Regions from separate parts of the Gordonia sp. 34D genome, predicted to be linked through region 2. Evidence: riboswitches for the same ligand, from Rfam matches in the RefSeq annotation. Region 2 holds a riboswitch; each other region holds the start of a gene.
What was found. A riboswitch is a leader RNA that binds a small molecule or an ion and turns the genes downstream of it on or off. The one in region 2 is predicted to bind cobalamin.
Positions count from the first base shown of each region.

Region 1: linked by a shared signal. The riboswitch ahead of AC1L34_RS15900 (ABC transporter substrate-binding protein) and the one ahead of AC1L34_RS12120 (ABC transporter substrate-binding protein) in region 2 are both predicted to bind cobalamin.
Region 3: linked by a shared signal. The riboswitch ahead of metE (5-methyltetrahydropteroyltriglutamate--homocysteine S-methyltransferase) and the one ahead of AC1L34_RS12120 (ABC transporter substrate-binding protein) in region 2 are both predicted to bind cobalamin.

Region 1 is NZ_CM155293.1:3,426,294-3,434,085, forward strand. It holds gene AC1L34_RS15880 (hypothetical protein) at 1-302, opposite strand, end outside; gene AC1L34_RS15885 (helix-turn-helix domain-containing protein) at 303-710, opposite strand; gene ilvD (dihydroxy-acid dehydratase) at 1,145-2,857, opposite strand; gene AC1L34_RS15895 (hypothetical protein) at 2,926-4,518, opposite strand; cobalamin riboswitch at 4,626-4,810, shown strand; gene AC1L34_RS15900 (ABC transporter substrate-binding protein) at 4,838-5,806, shown strand; gene AC1L34_RS15905 (FecCD family ABC transporter permease) at 5,810-6,853, shown strand; gene AC1L34_RS15910 (ABC transporter ATP-binding protein) at 6,850-7,644, shown strand; gene AC1L34_RS15915 ((2Fe-2S) ferredoxin domain-containing protein) at 7,641-7,792, shown strand, end outside.
Region 2 is NZ_CM155293.1:2,602,052-2,609,843, forward strand. It holds gene lpdA (dihydrolipoyl dehydrogenase) at 1-430, opposite strand, end outside; gene AC1L34_RS12100 (TetR/AcrR family transcriptional regulator) at 563-1,144, shown strand; gene AC1L34_RS12105 (MFS transporter) at 1,316-2,692, shown strand; gene AC1L34_RS12110 (prolyl oligopeptidase family serine peptidase) at 2,729-4,792, shown strand; gene AC1L34_RS12115 (rhomboid-like protein) at 4,744-5,457, opposite strand; cobalamin riboswitch at 5,512-5,654, shown strand; gene AC1L34_RS12120 (ABC transporter substrate-binding protein) at 5,689-6,885, shown strand; gene AC1L34_RS12125 (FecCD family ABC transporter permease) at 6,895-7,792, shown strand, end outside.
Region 3 is NZ_CM155293.1:1,837,161-1,844,952, reverse strand. It holds gene AC1L34_RS08535 (FMN-binding glutamate synthase family protein) at 1-971, opposite strand, end outside; gene metE (5-methyltetrahydropteroyltriglutamate--homocysteine S-methyltransferase) at 1,212-3,533, opposite strand; cobalamin riboswitch at 3,643-3,858, opposite strand; gene AC1L34_RS08525 (glycosyltransferase family protein) at 3,962-4,546, shown strand; gene AC1L34_RS08520 (hypothetical protein) at 4,660-5,019, opposite strand; gene AC1L34_RS08515 (acetyl/propionyl/methylcrotonyl-CoA carboxylase subunit alpha) at 5,096-6,892, opposite strand; gene AC1L34_RS08510 (condensation domain-containing protein) at 7,097-7,792, opposite strand, start outside.

The DNA.
Region 1 (7,792 bases), 820 kb from region 2:
GTCGTGTCGGTCGTGGTGTCCGTCGCCGTGGGATCCGTTGTAGTGGGATCGGTTGCGGTTGTTTCCGGACGTGTGGTGTGGGTGTGCGTCGGATGAGTTGGATGGGTCGGGTGTGTCGTATGCGTGGGGTGGTGGCGTGCGGTGTCGCCGCCGTCGTCTGCACACGCCAAGCCGCATGCCGGTGCGGCGGACACCGTCGAGGTCAACACCAACGACGCAGAGAGGGTGCCGAGCGCAATGGCGGCCGCACCGAGGGTGCGCGCGGTACGCGAAGGTGCACCACGCAGGGGTCTACGTGGCAACTACTCGGGGCTTTCCGGGAGTCCTTCGCCGCGGCGCAGCTTTTCGGCCATGGTCGCGAGCATTTCCTGAGACTCGGCGGACAGATCGAACGCGCGGCTCGAAAGTCGACGCAGGCCGTGCCCGCGCAATTGCGAAAGCAATTCGAGGTCGTGGTCGATGCGGGCGGCGTAGACGTCGTCGTAGAAGTAGTCGGGCTTCACCTTGAAGAAACGGGCGAGCGCGGCGATGGTGTCCGGCGACGGATTTGTACGGTGGCCGTTGCGCAACTGGGAGAGGTACGGCTTGGAGATCCGGTGGCCTTCCGACGACAAGGTGGCCGCGACTTCCGCATTGGTATGCGGCCTGCGGCCAGGCGGGTGCACCGTTTCGAACAGCTTATTGAGCCGCCCTGCAAAACCTTCGTCCATCGTGCCTTCTCGTGTCTATTTGCCGTCTCGGTCGGGGATTAGTCGGTTTTAACCCATTGAGCCTATCCCGAAGCCCTGAAGCCAGCGCCTTTACTGTGACGCGGATGACGAAGTTGGCATGACTTCGCTGGGTCGGTTAACTCATCGGCAATTCTAGCAACCTTCGATAGCCGTTAAGTATCCCGGCGATCACCTCAGCTCGCAGAATTTGATTTTCACCGCGATGATGTAAATTCGCCATGGCGCAATTGGCCTGCATAAACATAGTTATGCTGGGGTGTGACGCAACTTACCTTGGGGTCATTGGCGAGATTGCTATAAGGTAACTGGAGTGTTCGGGTGACTGAACGCATTGCGCCATCACATGCGGCTTGTCTGCTGGTGGCGGGTGAAATCCTGGGGGGAGCATCCGCCACCGGCGCAAGGCCAAACTATTACTCGCAGATTGCACCATTAGACGCCGACGTCACCAGCTTTGAGTACTTCGCAAGGACCCCGCGCGTGTAGCGGGGCGGAAGCGGAACAAAGCTCTTCGCTCGCTCAGCCAGTACCGCCTCGTCGACCAGGATGTCGAGCGTTCCCTGCGCCACGTCGAGCCGGATTCGGTCGCCATCTTCGACCACTGAAATCGGCCCGCGATCGACGGCTTCCGGAGCCACGTGGCCCACGCACAGTCCGGTGGTTCCGCCGGAAAAGCGCCCGTCGGTCAGCAGCAATACATCTTTGCCGAGGCCCGCGCCCTTGATGGCGCCGGTGATCGCCAACATTTCGCGCATGCCAGGCCCGCCCTTGGGGCCTTCGTAGCGGATCACAACGACGTCGCCCGCCGTGATGGTGCCGTCCTCGAGGGCATCCATGGCTGCGCGTTCCCGGTCGAAGACTCTGGCGACGCCCTCAAAGACGTCGGAATCGAAGCCCGCTGACTTCACGACCGCGCCGCCCGGGGCCAGTGTTCCGTTCAAAATGGTGATGCCGCCGGTTGGGTGGATGGGGTTCTTCATCGCGTGCAGAACGAGGCCGTCGGGGTCGGGTGGGGCGATGTCGGCGAGATTCTCAGCGACGGTCTTGCCCGTCACGGTGAGGCAGTCGCCGTGGAGGAGACCAGCGTCGAACAGTGCTTTCATAATCACAGGGACGCCGCCGATGCGGTCGACGTCGGTCATGACGTGCTGGCCGAAGGGCTTGACGTCAGCCAGATGTGGAACCCGGGCGCCGACGCGTTTGAAGTCGTCGAGCGAGAGTTCAACATGGGCTTCGTAGGCGATCGCCAGCAGATGCAGCACGGCGTTGGTGGACCCGCCGAATGCCATCACCACGGCGATCGCGTTCTCGAATGCTTCCTTCGTCATGATGTCGCGCGCGGTGATTCCGCGGCGCAGCATTTCGACGACCGCCTTCCCCGATTCGCGGGCAAAGCCATCGCGGCGCCGGTCGGGGGCCGGCGGTGCGGCGCTTCCGGGCAGAGACATGCCGAGTGCTTCGGCGGCGCTGGCCATGGTGTTGGCGGTGTACATGCCGCCGCACGCGCCTTCGCCGGGGCAAATGGCGCGTTCGATAGTGTCGACGTCTTCGCGTTTCATGAGTCCGCGCGCACAGGCACCGACGGCTTCGAAGGCATCGATAATGGTGACTTGATGCTCGGATCCGTCCGAGAGTTTCGCGTATCCGGGCAGGGTTGAACCGGCATAGAGAAAGACCGACGCGAGATCGAGTCGCGCCGCGGCCATGAGCATTCCGGGCAGCGACTTGTCGCAGCCAGCCAACAGAACGGACCCGTCGAGGCGTTCAGCGCTCATCACAGTTTCGACGCTGTCGGCAATCACCTCGCGTGACACCAGCGAGAAGTGCATTCCCTCGTGGCCCATGGAGATGCCGTCGGAAACGGAGATGGTTCCGAACTCCATCGGAAACCCGCCGCCCTCGTGGACTCCCTCTTTAACGGCCTTAGCGAGGCGGTCGAGCGAGAGGTTGCAGGGTGTGATCTCGTTCCACGACGAGCCGACCCCGATCTGTGGTTTCCCCCAGTCGTCGTCGCCCATGCCGACCGCCCGGAGCATGCCGCGCGCGGCAGTTCGCTCCAGACCGTCGGTCACATCGCGGCTACGGGGCTTGATGTCGGGATTGTTGCCGGTGGAGTCGGTAGCCATGCTCTGACGATAGTGCTGATTGGGATGGAGGTCACGAGTTCGCCCGCTTCGGCCTCGGGGCCGGTCCGCTACTTCCTTACAAGCACCACTCCGGGGCGGTCGAAGGCCAGGGAGTTCTTAGTTGCCTGGATGTTCGTTTCGTAGACGTGGGCACCGTTGAACTGTTTGCGGATTAGGCGATTGAGTTCCGCATTCTCGGGCCGCCAGGGCGCGGCGCTGCGGAAGTCGATGGCACCCTCCAGGGTGCGGGGATTGTTGTCGAGGCCGGGACCGCGGGGGAGAAGGCGCAGGCCGTCGGTGGTGTACAGCTCGACGTTGAACGTGCGGCCGGTCGGCAACGTCAGGGTGACGGGATGCTTCGTTTGGGCCCACTCGAAGTTTTCGGTGGTCATGGTCCAGCCGTCGGGCAGCTTGCCACGGAAGTTCACCTTGTTCTTCGGGGCGAGGGTCAGGGCCGTCTGGTTGGTGCTCGGGTCGCCGTGCAACACCTGCCCCCGCAGTGGCTGGCCCGTCGGGGTAAACGCCCACGTCGACGCCGTGATTGGCTTGTGCCAGTAGCCGGTGGTGCCGCCGCTCATACCCTCCACTCGAAGTTCGCGGTCTTCGGCGGTAGCGCCAGAATCGTGGATAGTGATCCGGGAGGTAACCGTCCCCGGGATCTTCGGTTGAGGCTTCCAATCCTCGCCGGGCAGGTCGATCGCCGCATAGCCGGGGTTGAATCGTTCAGCCAATTGGTTTGGCGCAGAAGGCTTCTTGGGTTGCGGCTGCCAAGAATAGCGGCCCGGAATGTGGTTGGCACCTGCGGTGTCGAGGTCGTAGAGACGGGTAAACATGTCGCCGTACTTGTTTTGCACCAGCGTCACCGACCCGGATGTGGAGATCGCATTCGCCTGGAATCGGCCCTGCTCGGGACCGCCGATCTCGTAGCTGAAGTCGGCGGGCAGCCACGGGTCCTGATAGATGATCCGCGAACCGTCGTCGGCCAAGCTCACCAACTCAACCAGTCCGGCAGTGGTGGGATGGGTGACGCCCTTGGGGTCTTTGAAGCTCGTCGAGATCCGGTGACTGATCGACCACTTGTTGGCGACGGGTTGCTTCGCGGCTTTGTTGGGCACCTGCATGCCTGGCCACAACCAGATTGGGCCGCCGAACATGCGCGTCCAATTCCACAGCATCGGTCCGGACAGGAGGTTATCGAGGGAGTAGATGAAACCGTTCTTGTCCAGGGCCACCAGCATGTTGTTGTTGACTGAAATTGCGACTATTTCGCCGTCAAGGCAACCGGGGGTGGCGACCTTGCGCCACGGCTTCGACGAATGCCGGGCCCGCGCATACAGGTGACCGTTGTGCAGGACGGCTTCGGTCCTCGAGTTGAAACCCTGCGTGTTGTCGCGGAATTCGACCTTCGCTGGCAGCTTCTCCTGCCGCGGTGCGGGCGGAAGACCGTCGAACTCAGACGGGCCCTTGATGCTGGGTAGCGGCGTAAACAACCCGGGCAGCGGGGGAACCAGCTGGAAGGTGCTGATGAACGGAACGCAACCCAGCGGTTGGGGCGATGGTCGTGCCGATACCTCTGCCGAACCCAAACCGATACCGGCCGCAAGAAAGGTGGAGGCGAGAACGGCGGATAGCGCGGTGCGCGTGGTGGTGGTGCGGCCCATGAAACTCCCCCGTTGTCTCGGCCCGCGGTCCTCGGCCGATCGTGCTCTGACCGTATCGGGTCAAGTGCTCGCAGATCCGGAATCCTACTCAAATCGGCTGCCGATACACTCATCGCATACGTCACGGTGTTCGGGAAGTCCGGTGAAAATCCGGCGCGGACTCGCCACTGTGAGCAGGTCCGACAGTCGTTTGGAGTGAAAATCTCCGGCCACTGGGTGTTTGCGCATCCGGGAAGGTACGACGTCGGGAGCCCTGCTAAGCCAGGAGACCGGCCGCGGCGTACCCCGTAGTTCCACGAGTATTGGAAAGGGGGTCGCTTTGCGTACCCTTTGGAAGTTCGGCCCGAGCGCCGCTGTTGGTCTGTCGGTGGTGCTGGCGCTGAGTGCCTGCACCACAGCGGAGAGTTCCACCGATGCAGGTGCGGCCATCCGGCTGGCGAACTGTGGTCGGACGGTAACGCTGGCCAAGCCTGCAACGTCGGCCATCACCGTCAATCAGGGCGCGACGGAATCCGCGCTCGCCATCGGCGCAGCGCAACAGCTTGTTGCGACGGCCTATCTTGACGACGCCATCTCGCCGAAATGGGCGGATGCCTACGGTCGGATCGACGTGCTCTCGGACAAGTACCCCGAACGTGAGGCGCTGCTGGAGAAGCGGCCCGATCTGGTGGCGGCGTCGTACGCGTCGGCCTTCACCGATAAGGCGCTCGGTAGCGAACAGTCGTTGGCCGACCTGGGAATTGCGGCCTACGTCTCGCCGTTTGGGTGTGCCGACAAGTCCGCGCGGCCGGCGCCGTCGTGGGCGGCTGTCGCCGGCGAGACCAGCGATTACGGCACGCTCTTCGGCCGAACTGAGCAAGCCGACAAAGTCAACGACGCGATGCGCGCCACCCTCGCTGAGCTTAAGGCGAAGCATGCCGGGGCAGGAAAAACGATCATGTGGTGGGACGCCAAAACCGACAGCCCATCCGTAGGCGGGCGGGGCGGCGGACCACAGCTGGTGATGGATGCGGTCGGCGCGACCAATGTGTTCGGTCAGCTTTCGGGCAACTGGGCCGACACCAGTTGGGAGGCCGTGCTGAAGGCGGATCCCGACGTCATTGTTCTTATCGACGCCAGCTGGGACCCGGCCGCTGCCAAACGCGCCTACCTCGAATCCGACCCCGCGCTGCGGGATCTTTCCGCGGTAAAGAGGGCCTCGTACGTGGTGGTTCCGTTCTCCGAAAGCACACCGGGTGCTCGTCTGATCGACGGGGCGGTCCGACTGTCGGGCGCGCTCGCGGGGTAAGCGATGTTGCGCGAACGAGTCCATCCGGCCCCGAGCTTTATGCTCTGGACCGGGGGACTGTTGGCTGCGCTCCTGGTCAGCATGGCTTTTGGCGTGGTGATCGGGTCGGCAGATCTATCGCTGAGGACGGTGTTCGACGCCATCCTCGGTCGCCTCGGAAGCGGCTCGGGGGTCAACGTGCTCGACGAGCACATCGTCGTCGACCTACGACTGCCGCGGGTGGTTGGGGCAGCGGTGGTGGGTGCGGGTTTGGCGGTGTGCGGTGCAGTGTTGCAGTCGTTGACGGGCAATCAGTTGGCTGATCCGTACATTCTCGGGATGTCGGGCGGCGCGGCCTTGGGTGCATCGGTGGTGCTTAGCACCGGTCTTGGCTTGGGGATCATGTCCGGCGGGCCGGTTGTTTCTGTTGCGGCGTTTATCGGGGCCATGGCGGCGCTGCTGTTGGTGTTCGCGATCGCGGTGACCCGCGGCGGGGCCCTACTGCCCGGCCGACTGATCCTGGCGGGCGTGGCTGTGGGACAGTTGGCGGCCGCCCTCAGTTCGGGGCTGATCTATTTTGGTCCGCACGGGACGGCCGAGCGGGTGATGTTTTGGTCGCTGGGGTCGGTCGCGGGGGTTCGGTGGAACACGCTCGCGCTGAGTGCGGCGGTGACGGGTGTGACGGTGGTTGTGGTGCTGTTTCATGCCCGGCCGCTCGACACCTTCGCCTTCGGTGAGCGGGCTGCCGCCGGTCTCGGTACGGACATTTCTCGGACGCGATGGATTCTGTATGCGCTGGTGTCGCTATGCACCGCAGTGCTGGTGGCGATGTCCGGGATCATCGGCTTTGTCGGCCTGGTGATTCCACACGCTGTGCGTTTCCTCGTCGGCCCGTTGCACGCGCGGGTGCTGCCGCTCGCGATCGTGATGGGGGCGTTGATCGTGGTGTGGTCGGACATCGTGGCACGCAGTCTGCTGCCCGCCCGCGAACTGCCGCTCGGCCTCGTCACCTCGGCGATCGGGGTGCCCGCCTTTATCTGGCTGCTACGACAGAAGGGCACCGAATGAACTTCGACGTGTACAGCGCCAGCGTGATCCGGGACGGCAACCCGATCTTGAGCGACGTGACGTGCAGTGCGCGCGCCGGGGAGTTCACCGGGATCATCGGGCCCAATGGTTCGGGTAAGTCCACGCTGCTGTCGTTGCTGATGCGGTGGCAGAAGCCCGACACTGGCCGCGTCTTTCTGGGTGGCCGCGACGTGCAGACTATTCGACGCCGCGAGTTTGCCCGGACCGTCGCCGAGGTGGAACAGCATTCGGCGACGGTGCTGGATTTGTCGGTGGAGCAGATCGTCGAACTTGGCACCATCCCGCACGGTGCGGGTTGGGGGCGTCCGCTGGGGGAGGCGTCGCAGGATGTGGAGCGGGCCCTCGATGCCCTGGGCCTTCGACCACTGCGTCGGCGGGCGTGGCACACCCTTTCGGGCGGTGAGCGGCAGAAAGTTCAGGTGGCGCGTGCGCTTGCTCAGCGTCCCGAAGTGTTGGTGCTCGACGAACCCACCAATCATCTCGATGTTTCTGCGGGCGTCCAGTTGCTCAGTGCGGTACGAGAATTAGAACTGACGGTGGTCGCAGCGATCCACGACTTGCATCTGGCAGCGATGTTCTGCGACCGACTGGTGGTCCTCGATCAGGGGGTGGTGCAGGCGATCGGCACACCGACGGAGGTCCTCACTCCCACACTGTTAGCGCAGGTTTACGGGATTGATGCCGAGGTGATTGAGCATCCGCGCACGGGCGCTCCGCTGGTGGTGGTGTGCGGTGCCGCCGAACAGCATGCGCGAAGGGCGGGCGTATGACTGGCGTTGATTGGGTGATCGTCACCGCACCCACCGATCGCGGCAACGATCCGGCCGCCGAGGTTCAGTCGGGGCTACGCGTGCTGCGCGAGCGTCGGCCGGGTGTGGAGTTTCGCGTCGCGGTTCTTGGCGGCACCGCGTCGACGAT
Region 2 (7,792 bases):
GTCGCACGGTGGACCCAGTGTCGATGATGACGTTGTCGTAGGTGATCTCGCGGTCACCGACGACGATGGTGTTCGCGTCGCGGAACACGCCGTACCCATCGATCTCGGTGATGCCGTTCTTCTTCATCAGGAAGTGAACGCCCTTGACGATGCCGTCAGAGACGCTACGGCTGCGGTCGAAAGCGGCCCCGAAATCGAAGCTCACCTCGCCGCTGATGCCGAAGGTCTTAGCCTCGTGGTTAAAGACGTGGGCGAGTTCGGCATTGCGCAGCAACGCCTTCGACGGGATACAGCCGACGTTGAGACAAACACCTCCCCACCACTTCTCTTCGATGACGGCGGTCTTCATGCCCAACTGGGCGGACCGGATCGCGGCCACGTACCCGCCAGGACCGGCTCCAAGGACAACTGTTTGAAAATGTTCAGCCACGGGGTTCAGCCTACGTCGCGGCTGTGCGCCGTGCAGCTATCCCTCCGGAGTTACGTTCTCAATCACAATTTTTCCGGTACCCACATGCCACACGGTCGGCACCATTGGCGCAGATTGTGGTGTGATCAGAAGATGACCTCAGCTTCGGACTCCGCTGATACGCGCGCCAAGTTGCTCGACGCCGCAGAGGAACTCCTCGCGACCGTGACCTACGGACGGCTGCGCACCGAAGACGTGTGCGCGGCAGCTGGCGCCGATCCGACCGCCGTCCAGGAGCATTTTGGTTCCAAGGATGGCCTGGTCGCGGCGCTGCTGCTGGATCGTTTTGAACCCGCCTCCGACCACATGCTCGAATCCCTTGGCGGAGAGTCGGCCACGATTGCCGACATTGTCGATGCGGTCTTAGACCCCCTCATCACCATGCAGGCTTCCCCGAAGTCGGCCCCGGTGGTTCACGTGCTCGCCCAGTTCGTGTTGTCGAACCCGGACACCCCCTGGTCGAGCGAGTGGTTCCGCCTCGATGTGTGGACCAAGTTGCTCACCAGCAAGGTTGCCGGTTTGGAACCGGATGTGGCACGACGTCGCTGGCGCTTCACCTTCACCGTCATCATGACTGAACTCACCGCACCGCAGGAGATCTCACCCGACAATGTGGCGGCTCTGCGCGACTTCCTGATCGCCGGACTGGCGGGCCTCCCGAAGGGCATTCAATAGCCCCGATCTCGGGTACAACGGTCGCATCGCGCCGTTGAACGTGATAGGCAGGTGTAGTCCGTTCGGGGGATACCTCGAAGTGTCTATCGGCCCAACCGGCATCGCTGGGGAGTGGTATTCGCGCACCAGATCGCAAGACCAAAGAACCGACTCTCGAACTTCTAAGGTCCCATGACTGAATCGAATACTGGCGGCGCAGTGGCGCCCCAGACTGCGCAGGCCCCGTCGCCCGCGGTTATTAGAAAAGCCATCGCCGCCTCGGCCATCGGCAATGCCACCGAGTGGTACGACTACGGCGTCTACGCCGCCACGACGACCTATCTCACGCAGGCCTTCTTCCCGGGCAGCCTCGGCACGATCGGAACCATGCTCGGCTTTGCCGTGTCGTTCGCGCTGCGTCCGCTCGGCGGATTTGTGTGGGGCCCGCTCGGCGACCGCCTTGGTCGCAAACACGTCCTCGCGATCACCATCCTGCTGATTTCGTTGGCCACCGCATTGATAGGCGTACTGCCAACTCATGCCTCGATCGGTATTTGGGCTCCCATCCTGCTCATCGCCTTGCGCGTCGTACAGGGCTTCTCGACGGGTGGCGAATACGGTGGTGCGGCCACTTTCATGGCCGAGTATGCACCGCCCCGCAAACGCGGCAAGCTCGGCAGTTTCCTGGAATTTGGCACGATGGCCGGCTTTGCTTCCGGCACGGCGATCGTGTTGTTCATGAGTTTGGCGCTGTCGGAATCGCAGATGAGCGAGTGGGGTTGGCGTCTCCCCTTCTTGCTGGCCCTGCCACTGGGCATCGCGGGCCTCTACCTGCGGTCGCAATTGGACGATCCGCCAATTTTCACTGAGGCCGACAAGCCCGACACCGGGGGCATCGTGGGTCAACTCCGCGAGACAATCGGCACGTACTGGAAGCCCATCCTGATCATGTTCGGGATGGTGGTTGCACTCAATGTCTGTAACTACACACTGCTGGCGTACCAACCGCAGTATCTGAAGGGGTCCCTCGGACTCAGCGAGGATTCGGCTTCGGTCGTGATGTTGATCGGCCAGGTGCTGATGATGGTGCTGATCCCCGTGTTCGGTGCGTGGTCGGACCGAACGGGCCGCAAGCCGATGTGGCGGTGGTCGTTGATCGGACTGCTGGTTCTGGCGGTGCCGATGTATTGGCTGATGGGTCAGAGTTTCGGTTGGGCAATCGTCGGGTTTGTCGTCCTAGGCATCCTGTACATCCCGCAACTGGCAACCATCTCGGCGACGTTCCCCGCGATGTTCCCGACCCACGTCCGGTATGCGGGATTCGCGATTTCCTACAACGTATCGACGGCCGCGTTTGGCGGTACCGCACCGCTGGTGAACGATGCCGTGGTCGACGGGACCGGGTGGACGCTGTTTCCGGCGCTGTACATGATGGGCGCATGCCTGGTTGGCCTCGTCGCACTCCGGTTCCTCACCGAAACCGCGGGGGTGCCGATTGCTGGCACCGCGATCCCCGGCGTGGATGACGAAGCGCCGACACTGGAAACGAAGGCACCCATCCACGCCTAACCGCTTCCGTGGCCCGGTCCCGGTACCGTTGATTCGGTGACCAACGACGACGTGCTGGCCGACCCGTACCTCTGGCTCGAGGAGGTGACCGGCGACGACGCCCTCGCTTGGGTTCGCGACCACAACGCGCCGACGATCGCCGATTTGACCGACTCAGACCGGTTTGCCGAACTCGAGTCCGGAGCCCTCGAGGTCCTCGATACCGACGATCGGATCGCCTATGTGCGTCGGCGCGGCGAGTTTCTCTACAACTTTTGGCGCGATGCGGCGCACCCGAAGGGCCTGTGGCGCCGCACCACCCTCGAGCAGTACCGCGCCGCCGATCCGGAATGGGATGTGCTGATCGACGTCGATGCTCTGGCGTCCGATGAGAACGAGAATTGGGTGTGGTCTGGGGCCACGATGCTCCGCCCGGACTACGACCGCGCGCTGATTTCCCTATCGCGCGGCGGTGCTGATGCTGCGGTGGTTCGGGAGTTCGACGTGAGCGCCGGTACCTGGGTGGCCGACGGGTTCACGTTGCCGGAGGCGAAGTCGACGGTCGGTTGGATCGACCGCGACACCGTCTACGTGGCAACCGATTTCGCCTCCACCCCCGATGGCCTGTCGGCGCTGACGTCGTCCGGCTATCCGCGGACCGTGCGCCGGTGGTCGCGTGGCACCGATGTGGCCGACGCCCCGACGGTCTTCGCTGGCGAGGTCTCCGACGTGGCCGTTGCCGCCACGTGCGACACCACACCGGGCTATGTGCGGCATTTCGTGTCACGGTCGACGGACTTCTTTAATGCGCTCGACTACGAACTCCGGGATGGCGAACTGATCCGGATCGAGGTTCCCACTGATGCCTTCTTCGTCGTCCGCCACAACTGGCTGCTGGTGCTGGTGCGGTCGGAGTGGACCATCGACGGCCCGGATGGCCCGGCCATCACGCATCCCGCAGGCACCCTGCTGGTGTTCGACTACCCCGCCTACCTCGCGGGAGACCGGACCCACCGGGTTCTCTTCGCACCTGATGCGCACACGAGCCTTGAGGACTTCGCGTTCACCCAGTCGCATTTGGTGATGGTGACGCTGCACGACGTTGCCACCCGCTTGGAGTTCCGTGAACTCGGCACGTGGCAGCTGGCGACGGTTGCTGGCATCCCCGATTTGGCAACCGTTGGCGTCCTCGACGCCGACCCCGACCACAGCGACGAAATCTGGCTCTCAGCAAGTAGTTTTACGCGGGCCCCGAGCCTGCTGCACGGCTCCACCAGCGACGGTGTCTCCATCATCAAGTCGTCGCCCGAGTTCTACGATGCCTCGACAGTTTCCACGCAGCAGTTCTTCGCCACGTCCGACGACGGCACCGCCATCCCCTACTTCGTGATCAAGCGAGACGATGTCGCGTCCGGCCCCACCCTGCTGTACGGGTATGGCGGCTTCGAGAACTCGATGACACCGTCGTACATGGGCATTGCCGGGCGCAGTTGGCTCAGTCGCGGCGGCATCTACGTGATTGCGAATATTCGCGGCGGCGGCGAGTACGGCCCGGAGTGGCACACGCAGGCGCTGAAGGCGGGTCGCCACCTGGTGTACGAGGACTTCGCTGCGGTGGCCCGCGACCTCGTCGCACGCCGCCTTACGACGCCCGAACAGCTTGGGGCGCAAGGCGGCTCCAACGGCGGCCTCCTGATGGGGGTCATGGCGACGAGCTATCCGGAGCTCTTCGGCGCCCTGGTCTGCCAGGTGCCGCTGCTCGATATGCGCCGCTATCACCTTCTGCTGGCTGGCGCATCGTGGATGGCAGAGTATGGCGACCCCGACGACCCCGACGAGTGGGAGTTCATCGCCAAATACTCGCCGTACCAGCGACTGCGTGCCGATGCCGCGATGCCGAAAATGCTGGTGACAACGTCGACCCGCGACGACCGCGTGCATCCCGGGCACGCGCGGAAGTTTGTGGCCCGCATGGAAGAGCAGGGGCATGAGGTGCAGTACTACGAAAATATCGAAGGCGGGCACGGCGGCGCGGCCGACAACCGGCAGAGCGCGTTCAAGTCGGCGCTGGCTTACGAATTCTTGTGGCGCGCGCTGGGCCGCAAGGAGGCGGGCGCATAGCCGCGGATCCGTTTCAGCAGGGCGTCGACGTTGAGCATTGGCTTGCCCCGCACCAGCGGGTAGCACGCGAAGCCGATGGCGAGCGCGCTCGCGTGCCCGACGGCGGTAAAACTCACCGGCAGATCCAATAGCGGTCCGCAAAACACGACGACGGCGCCGGCGATGTAGATCCACCGCCAGGGACGCGGCAGATAGTACGACAGCACGCCGATCACCGCGGCCATGAAGTAGCTGACACCGACGTCGGTGGCGTAGCGCAGTGACGGGTTGGCGACGCCGGTTTGTATGGCGGCACCGACCAGCCCCTGGCTGATCAGGGTGGCGAGGATGTGTCCGGCGAGGCCGACCGCGAGGTACCGTCTACTCCCCATCCAGCGTTCAGCGGTTGCCAGGAAAATCGTGAAGCCAAGAAAGTACGGCACCCAGTACGCACCGTCGAGCCAGAGAAGGCTGCCGAAGAAGGCCCGGAGCGGATCGTGCAAGAGGTTCGCGATATTGGTCGATCTCCGGCCAAGGATCGCGTCGAGCTTCTCGGGCGAAACACGATGCTGGACAACGGTGGTTGCCAGCAGTACCACCAGCCACAGGTACGTGATTGGTGCGCGGCGCACCCAGTCCCCGGCGATGGCGATCGCGCGACGCCATCTGCTCCGAGTCTCGCTCATCGCCCCACGTTAAGCCCGTCAAGGGGCTTGCGCCAGTGGGAGTTGAGAATGTCTGCATGCTAGATTTGCGCCGATAACTAAGCGATATCCCGTGAGGAAGCCGGTGTGAGTCCGGCACGGTCCCGCCACTGTGACCTACCCGAGGAAGTTTCTTTCCGAGTAGCAAGTCAGACACTCACCGTCGCTTCTGCAGACCCGGGGCGGAGCATCCCCGAGGGAGGTTTCTGATCCATGCGTGCCACTCGACTCAGCGTGCTCGTCGCGGCCGTCGCCGTGACTATCCCGATCGTTGCGACCGGTTGCTCAACGGCCCCGGCAAACGACGCGGGCAGCACCCGCGACTGCATCACCGACTTCGACGCGTCGAAGGACTATTTTCCGGATAAGTCGACCATCGACGAAGCCACCGGCCTGAAGATCGAGTACCACAACTCGTATCAGGTAGTAACCGTGGCGCATCCATCACAAGGTGCACCGGCCGCATCGTATGTGCTGGTCCGCTGTGGTGCGCCCGCCCCGAAGCTCGACGGTGCACTGGCCGACGCCCCGCAAGTCCAAGTCCCGGTGCGGACCCTGTATTCCGGGTCGACGACCCACCTGCCGTCGATCGCCGCACTCGGTGCCGCCGATACCGTGACGGGCGTTGCGACCACCGGATACGTCTCGACTCCCGAAATCGTTGAGCGAATCAAGGCGGATAAGGTCCGCGAATTCGCCGATGCTGGCGTGGTGAACGCCGAAAAGGTGATTGCCGGACGACCGGACGTGCTGGTGACCGACGGCAACGACTCCCCCGCCTTCGGGAAAATCACCGGCGCGGGAATCCCAGTCATCGCCGACGCCGACTGGTTGGAAGAGAATCCGCTGGGCCGTGCCGAGTGGATCAAGTTCTTCGCCGCTCTGACGGGCACCGAAAAGGAAGCCGCCAACGTCTTCAACGACGTTAAGAACAGCTATCGGGCCGTGGCGGCGAACCTTGCGAATGCCCCGAAAACCAATGTGCTGCTCGGCGGAATCTCGAACGGTACGTGGATGATGGCGTCGGGCGATAGCTACTTTGGCAAGTTGGTCGCCGACGCTGGCGGTACCTACCCGTGGATCAACGACCCCGCGCAGGGGAGCCTGCAACTGTCGGTGGAAGCCGTCATTGCCAAGGGCCGCCTAGCCGACAAGTGGCTGCTCAGCGACCCGACTATCGCCTCACTCGCCGACTTGTACAAGCAAGACCCGCGCTATCGGGCCTTCGCTAAACCCGCTGAGCAGGCCTGGAACAGCACCAAGGCAACGAACGCTGGCGGCGGCAACGACTACTGGGAGAAGGGCGTGCTGCGTCCCGACCTGGTGCTCGCCGACCTCGCCGCCATCTTGCATCCCGACCTGTACCCGAACCACAAATTCGAGTTCTACCTGCACCTGCCAGCGCAGTAAGTCCACGGCATGACGAAGAGTCCAGTCGCGTCGACATCGCGCCGCGACCGCAACGCCCTGGTGTGGGGCGGGCTGCTGGTGGGGTGTGTTGTTTCCGTGCTCCTGGCGGCCGCGTTCGGCTCGGTGCCAATTCCGGCGGGCGACACGGTGAAAGTCCTGACCGGCGGGCATCTGCCCGACGATGGTCTCGACTTCATCCTCCGCAATGTCCGACTCCCGCGCATCACTACGGCGGCTCTCGTTGGCGCGGCACTCGGGGTCGCTGGCCTGCAAATGCAGACGCTATTTCGCAACCCCCTCGCTGATCCCTACATTCTCGGCGCCAACTCCGGAGCCAGTCTCGGCGTCGCCCTGGTAGCCCTGACGGCAGGAACGGCCGGGGCGGCGAGCTTTGCTGGCGGCCTGGCCGGATGGGGTCGAGCGGGCAGCGTCGCGGCCGCCGCTATCGGTGCCGCCGTAGTTCTCGGGCTGGTCTTGCTGTTTTCGGTTTGGGTCCACAGTGCGGTGACCCTGCTGCTGATCGGCGTGATGATCGGATCGGTCACCGGTTCGCTGGTGGCGGTGCTGATCGTCTACGCCGACCCTAACTCCGTCAAGGAGTACATGATGTGGGGCCTTGGCACGTTCTCGGCGACGTCGTGGGACGACCTCAAGATCGCCGCGCCGGTCGTGTTGTTCGGGATCTTGGTGTCGTTGGCTTCGGTCCGCTCACTGAATGCGCTGCTCCTCGGCGAGGAGTATGCCCGGTCGATGGGCATCGACCTGCGGATTACGCGGGCCACCACGCTGCTGTCCGCGGCCATTCTGACCGGCGTCGTCACCGCGTACTGCGGACCCGTCGGCTTCCTCGGACTGGTAATCCCGCACATTGCGCGTGGACTGTTTGGGACGGCGAATCATCGAATCC
Region 3 (7,792 bases), 760 kb from region 2:
AGAATTGCCTTGCAGATCCCGAGCAGTTCACTGCGCGAACCGACACACAGCTTGAACCCAATGGGTTTGCCGTCAGATAGTTCGCGAAGTTGGCCGATGAACTGGCACAGGCCAATGGGGGTGTGAAAAGCATTGTGCGAAGGCGGTGAAACGACGCTCTTGCCGGCTTCCACACCGCGCATCTCAGCAATCTCGGCCGTCACCTTGGCGCCGGGCATCACCCCACCCAAACCGGGCTTCGCGCCCTGCGAGAGCTTGATGGAAATGCATTTCACCTGAGGTGTCGCCGCCTTCTTGCGAAACATCTCGGGGTCGAAGTGGCCGTCGAGCGTGCGTGCACCAAAGTAGCCGGTACCGATTTCCCAGATGAGATCCCCACCCGGCTGCAGGTGATATGGGCTCAGGCCACCCTCCCCGGTGTCGTGGGCGAAGCCGCCCTTCGCGGCTCCGGTATTGAGCGCCAGGATCGCATTTGCCGACAGCGCACCGAAGCTCATCGCCGACACGTTGTACATGGCGATGTCGTACGGCTGCTTGCATGCCGGTCCGCCGATCCGCGCCCGCGGTGATCCCTCCGGAGCCGGCTGCGCGACGATCGAATGCTGCACGTACTCGTAGCCGATAGCGCTCGGATCTCGTTCGGTACCAAACGGATCCACGTCTTTGACGTCCTTAGCCCGCTCATAAATCGTGGTGCGGGTATCGCGGTCGAAGGGTGTGCCGTCGGTGTTGCGTTCGACGAAGTACTGCTGAATCTCCGGACGCATCACTTCCATCAGGAACCGCATATGCCCAATGATCGGATAGTTGCGCAGGATCGAGTGTCGACGCTGGGTGAGGTCGTAGACGCCGGTCAGTGCAAGCAGCGCCAGCGGCACGGTTAGAAACAACCACCAGGGTGAAACAAGAAACACCAACAGCAACGACAGCCCGCTCACCACCGCGATCCCGACAACGATTAGCCAACGCATAGCGTGCCCCACCCTTCGATCGGCGACATCCCTTGCCTTGTAATGTATGCCGCCGATCTCACAGGCGGGATAAAACCGACTTTGGCGCCCCCGCGGGCCTACCGGCCAATTTCCTCATTTCTGTCACGATTCGACCGATCCGTCACGACACGCCGTGATCGGTGACGGAACTGTCGTGTCGCTGAGCGATGTCTGTGACAGAAATGAGGAAATTTGACGGGCTTTCCGGGCCGAAAAGCGTTAGGCGACGGGCGCGGCCACCTCGGCTCGGGCCGCGACCGCTGCGGCGACCATGCGCTTCAACGCCACGACGACCTCATCGGTGCGACGCGTCTTGAGCCCACAGTCGGGGTTCACCCACAGGCGATTAGCCGACACGGCACCCAGTGCCTCGCGGAGCGACGTGGTGATCTCGTCGATACTCGGGATGCGAGGCGAGTGAATGTCGTATACCCCGGGACCCACCTGGGCAGCGAAGCCCGCGTCGTTGAGGTCGTCGAGCACCTCCATGTGCGAGCGCGCCGCTTCGATGGACGTCACGTCGGCGTCAAGCGCCGCGATTGCCCCGATGACATCGCCGAACTCGGAATAACACAGGTGCGTATGCACCGCGGTGGTGTCTTCGACGCCCGCGGTCGACAGGCGGAAGGCACGTACCGCCCAATCGAGGTAGGCGGCTCGATCAGCGGTCCGCAACGGCAGGAGTTCGCGGAGTGCCGGCTCGTCGACCTGAATAATCGGGACCCCGGCCCGCTCCAGATCGACGGTTTCGTCGCGGATCGCCAGCGCTACCTGGTTTGCCGTCACGGCGAGCGGCTGATCGTCGCGGACAAACGACCACGCGATGATCGTCACCGGACCGGTCAACATGCCCTTGACCGGTCGGTTCGTCAACGACTGCGCGTAAGTGGTCCAGCCGACTGTCATCGGGGTGGGCCGTGCCACGTCACCGAACAGGATCGGCGGCCGCACACACCGGGAACCGTACGACTGCACCCAGCCGTTGGCGGTGGCGGCGAAACCGTCGAGTTGCTCGGCGAAGTACTGCACCATGTCGTTGCGTTCCGGTTCCCCATGAACCAGCACGTCGAGGCCAACTTTCTCCTGCAAGGCGATCACCTGGGCGATCTCTTGCTCCATCCGCGCGCGGTACGTGGCCGCATCGATGGTCCCGTTCTTCAGTGCCGACCGGGCCCTGCGGATTTCGACGGTTTGCGGGTACGAGCCGATGGTCGTCGTGGGGAGAATAGGCAGAGGCAAAGCCGCATCTTGGGCTTCCCGCCGAACAGCGGCGTCGGCGCGTGTCCAATCCGACGACGAGAGGCCGGTCAGGCGCTCACGAACGGCCGGCACGTGCAGGCGAGGGTCAGTGGTTCGCGACAGCAGAGCCGTGCGCGATGCCGTGAACTGCGGCTCTTGGTCCGCTTCACCGTGCAACAAGGCCCGGGAAAGCGCACCAACCTCGGCGAACTTTTCCTCAGCGAACGCGAGCCAGCCGTACAGGGCGTCGTCGATCTGCGACTCGCCGCGCAGCGTATACGGCACGTGGAGCGTGGAACACGACGTCGAAACCGCCAGTGATCCGACGTGTGGTCGTAGTTCGCGGAGGGTTTCCAACGCTGCGTGCAGGTCGGTCCGCCAGATATTACGACCGTCGACGACGCCGGCAACGACATGCTTGCCGGTTAGCTGGGCGTCGCGAATTGAATCGGCCGAGCCAGCAATGAGGTCGACGCCAACGCCGTCAATTCCCGTGCGACCCAGGGCTGCCAACCGGTCGCGAGCATCGCCGAAGTAGGTCTGCACCAACAGCTTCGGACGATCTGTCGATTCCGACAGGGCGCGGTAGACGCGCTCTGCCAAGCCGGCGAGACCCTCGGCCTGATCGGTCACCAGGGTGGGCTCGTCGAGTTGGACCCACTCGACGCCCGCGGCCGCCAACTGCGCCAACAGGTCGACGTACAGGGGGAGCAACTCGTCGATCCGCGCCAGCGGGCTGATCGAGACCGCCTCGGCATCGTCGCCGACCGTCTTCGACAGGGCTAGGAAAGTGATCGGGCCGACGACCACGGGTCGTGCCGGGATGCCGAGAGCTTGGGCATCTGCGACCGCGCCGAGCACGGTACTCGCGTCGAGCGCGAAGCTGGTCTCCGGACCGATCTCAGGGACCAAATAGTGGTAGTTCGTGTCGAACCACTTGGTCATTTCCAACGGGGCCACGGTGTCGTTTCCACGGGCCGCGGCAAAGTAGCGGTCCAACGGATCGGTAATTGACGCCACCCGAGGGGGCAGGGCGCCGAGCATCACGGCGGCGTCGAGCATGTGGTCGTAGTACGAGAATGTGTTTACCGGAACGGAGTCAAAGCCATTGCGTACCATTTGATTCCAGCTGTCGCGCGCAATACTGTCGGCAACCTGCTTGAGGTTGGCAGCATCGGTTCGGCCCGCCCAATAGGCTTCGACGGCGCGCTTGAGTTCCCGATTTGCGCCGATTCGGGCGACGCCGGGGACCGTCGTCGTGAAGGTGCCGCGGTGTGGACTTGGGGCCTTGTCGTTGGACATGACGTTTCTTCTCTCCTGCATGAGTAGTTAACGGGTTGCCGCCATGTACGGGCACAGAAGAAACGAAGACTTCGAGCCCTTCCGCGAGGCGGACAACCATCGGGAGCGTGTGCTTCCGATGCATCAGGCAGGTCTTCGGGCTGGTCGGCGTGCGTGCTCGCCGTAAGGGAGCCCGCTTCTAGTGGCCGTCGCTTCCCGGGAGCTGCGAGTGCAGCACATTCCCAGTGCAGGTGACGGCGGTCGTTCCGACATACCGCTGCGGGTCAGCTCCGGATTCTCACCGGATTCCCTCTTCACGGGCGGACACTGCACGGTGGCGGTGTCGTCGCGTCGACGCCCGGGGTCGAGAAGCAGGGGCTCCTTGAGTATCTCGTTCGGGCGAACCAGTTGCGATCTCAATACTATTCAAACGAGTAGAATTGGGCGTCATGGGATTTGGCGATGATTTTAATTCAGGGTCGTCGGCTGGATCTGTCGCTGGAATCGTCCTCGTTGCTCGCGGGGATGAGCGCATTCCCGCAGGTGAGAGCGACGTACCTGGCATTGAACGACTGATGGCTGCGGTGTCAAGCCTTGGCGCTGGTGGATGTGATTCGGTCTACGTGGCGCTTGGGGCACGCGTGGTGCCAGCACCTGACACCATCTCAACCACCCTGTATTTGCCCGAGTGGTACGACAGTCTCGACGCCTGTGTGAGGGCGGCGCTGAGTTTCGTGGACCAGCATCCGGCGCTCGACGGCGCGGTCCTGCAGACCCTCGATAGTCCTGATCCTGGTCCGAGCGCGGTGTCTCGAGTGTTGGCGGTGGCCGCGCAGGGTCCGAACACGATTTGCCGTGCCGAGTTCGCAGGGAAGCCAGCCCAGCCCGTTTATTTGGGTGCGGATCGGATCCGCGAGGCGATCGAGCAGGCGGGTGCCGGCCTCACGACGGTCCGCTACTTGATCGATCACCGCAACGACGTTGTGGGCGTCGACTGCACCGACTTGGGGAACCCCGCCAACTCGGTGCTGTAGGCCGAACCGTTCGGCCTTCCCCATAACGCGCCCCCACTTGTTCTCGCATGATGCGTTGATTCCCGCACTACGTTAGACGTGGTGCGGGAATCAACGCATCATGCGGGAACGGCCTAGGTGCGGTTCGGGACGCCGACGGTCAGGGGGGCGGGTGTCACGTCGAGCAACGCTGTGGCGCAGCGGGCGGCAGGGTCGGCGGCGGCGGAAAGCGCGTCGCCGAAGCCGTCGCGGCTCAGGCCACGGAACGTGCCGTCGCGGTCGACTCCAATGAGGGCCGCGAGTTCGCCCGTCGTCGGGACACAAATCGCCCAGGTGAGACTGGATTCGTCGGCCCACGCCGCATCGGTGTCGCGAACATAGCCTGCGGGGTCGTCGATACCGAGAAGCGTCAAGGCCGGAACGTCCGAGAGCCGATCGTCGTCCCGGAGGGCACGCAAGTACCAAGCACCCGCATTGATCTCGACAGCTTCCACATTCGACTCCTAAAAACAGCTATGCCGTACTTTGGGCCCAGTAAGCGGGCCCAAAGTACGGCATAAGCGGATAAGACTACTTAATCTCCAGCAGGACGGTGCCCTGGGTGACGGCAGCGCCAGCTTCAGCCGACAGCCCGGTGATCGTGCCAGCCTTGTGCGCGGTGACCGGGTTCTCCATCTTCATCGCTTCCAGCACCAAGACCAGATCGCCTTCTTCGACGGTGTCGCCCTCAGCGACGGCAACCTTCACGACGGTGCCCTGCATCGGTGCGGTCACGGCGTCGCCCGAAGCAGCGGCCGCGCCGCCCTTCTTGCGGGTGCGTGCCTTCGGCTTGCGGGTGGTTGCACCGTTACCGGAGCCGCCGCCCAAGTTGAGGTCGCCCGGGAGCGAGACCTCGACACGACGACCGCCAACCTCGACGACAACCTTCTGTCGTGGGGCTGAGTCATCTTCGATGGCTTCGCCGTCGGTGTACGGCTCGATGGTGTTGTCCCAGTCGGTCTCAATCCACTTGGTGTAGATGTCGAAACCGTCTTCGCCGCCAATGAAGGCGGGGTTGGAGACGATGTGGCGGTGGAACGGGATGACGGTTGCGAGACCGCCGACCTCGAACTCAGCGAGCGCACGGCGTGCGCGGTCGAGGGCCTGGTTGCGGTCCTCGCCGGTCACGATGAGCTTGGCGAGCATCGAGTCGAACTGGCCGCCGATGACGTCGCCTTCGCGGACGCCGGAGTCAACGCGGACACCGGGGCCCGAGGGCTCGCGGTAGGTGCTGACGGGGCCGGGGGCGGGGAGAAAGCCGCGACCGGCGTCCTCACCGTTGATGCGGAACTCGAAGGAGTGGCCGCGCGGTGCGGGATCCTCGGTGAGGGTCAGCGCCTTACCTTCGGCGATGGCGAACTGCTGGCGAACCAGGTCGATGCCTGCGGTTTCCTCGGTGACAGGGTGCTCCACCTGGAGGCGCGTGTTGACCTCGAGGAACGAGACGGTGTCGCCCTGGACGAGGTATTCCACGGTGCCTGCACCGTAGTAGCCTGCTTCCTTGCAGATGGCCTTGGCCGAGTTGTGGATGCGGGCGCGCTGGTCGTCGGTCAAGAACGGCGCCGGGGCCTCCTCGACGAGCTTCTGGAAACGACGCTGCAGCGAGCAGTCGCGGGTACCGGCAACGATCACGTTTCCGTGCTGGTCGGCGATGACCTGGGCCTCAACGTGGCGGGCCTTGTCGAGGTACTGCTCAACGAAGCACTCGCCGCGACCGAAGGCGGCAACAGCCTCGCGGGTGGCGGACTCGAACAGTTCGGGGATCTCTTCGACGGTGTGCGCGACCTTCATGCCGCGACCGCCGCCGCCGAATGCCGCCTTGATGGCAACGGGAACGCCGTATTCCTTGGCGAAGGCGACGACTTCGTCGGCACCCTGCACGGGGTCCTTGGTGCCTGCGGCCATCGGGGCGTTGGCGCGCTCAGCGATGTGGCGAGCGGTGACCTTGTCGCCTAGGTCGCGAATCGACTGCGGTGACGGACCGATCCAGGTGAGGCCAGCGTCGAGCACAGCCTGTGCGAAGTCAGCGTTTTCCGAAAGGAAGCCGTATCCGGGGTGGATGGCGTCAGCACCGGAGCGAGCGGCAGCGTCGAGCAGCTTGTCGAAGACCAGGTACGACTCGGCGGAAGTCTGGCCACCCAGTGCGAAGGCCTCGTCGGCAAGCTGAACGAACATGGCGTTCGCATCGGGCTCGGCGTAAACGGCAACACTGGCGATGCCCGCATCCTTGGCGGCACGAATGACGCGGACGGCAATTTCGCCGCGGTTGGCGATGAGGACCTTCTTGATGGTCGTCTGGCTGATCTCAGCGGAACTGGTCACTGGCACTCCTGTGGCCCACCGCTCGGCGGGCCGTTGTCGGGGACGGCGTTCACCATCCGGGGTCGACGGGCTGCGTCTCGTGCGGGACGTTTCCCGCGCGTAGTTCTCTCACGTACGTCGCTTTGGGCGACCAACGTGATTTCCGCGACTTAGATTATCGCACCGAGCGATTGCTCGGTACGTGGCATGTCGCACAACTATGGAAACTGTCTACCTCCCATTCGCTGTACGCGCGAGTAGGGAGGCAAAATCGTCAAGGAAGGTTGGCACGTTCTCAGCGCCCGTCGCCGGATATCGCGCGTGCATCCGCAGACCGCCCGGAGTTCGGTTGGCCCACACGTAAACTTCGTCGTCAGCGTACGAATGGCTCCGCAGAACTCGGGCTGCACCCGCATCGCCGATGTCGGATTTAGGGCTGGCCCGCGTGTCCATATAGGAGAACACCATGTGCGGTGATCCGGTGACGCCAATGAGATCTGCCACACGTAGGAACGGGAGGTCGGCCCCATGTCTCGAATTGGTTAGTTCGGCGGTACTTCGACACGCGGCGACGGCCAATGTTGGGTCGTCGGACACGTCGATCACCATCGGTGCCAGTCCGACAAACCAGCCGAGCGAATGTAGCCATGTCCGATCGGTCCGCGTGTGGCGCGGCATTACGACGGCAAACTCGTCGGCACCGCACGCCTCGCGGAAGGCGACGGCCAAGGCCCCGAGAAGGCCACCGACGAGGGAGGCCCCGGCCGCGGCACAGAAGTCTTCAAACCGGACCGCGGCGGATTCATCGAGCAGGAGGGCAGTCCGCGATGGTTGGACCGGCATCGGTGGCGCATCGTCGGCGGTGACGACACCCGGGCGCAGATCGCGGAGCGACGACGTGGAGGCCACCTTGGCCGATGGGTTCAG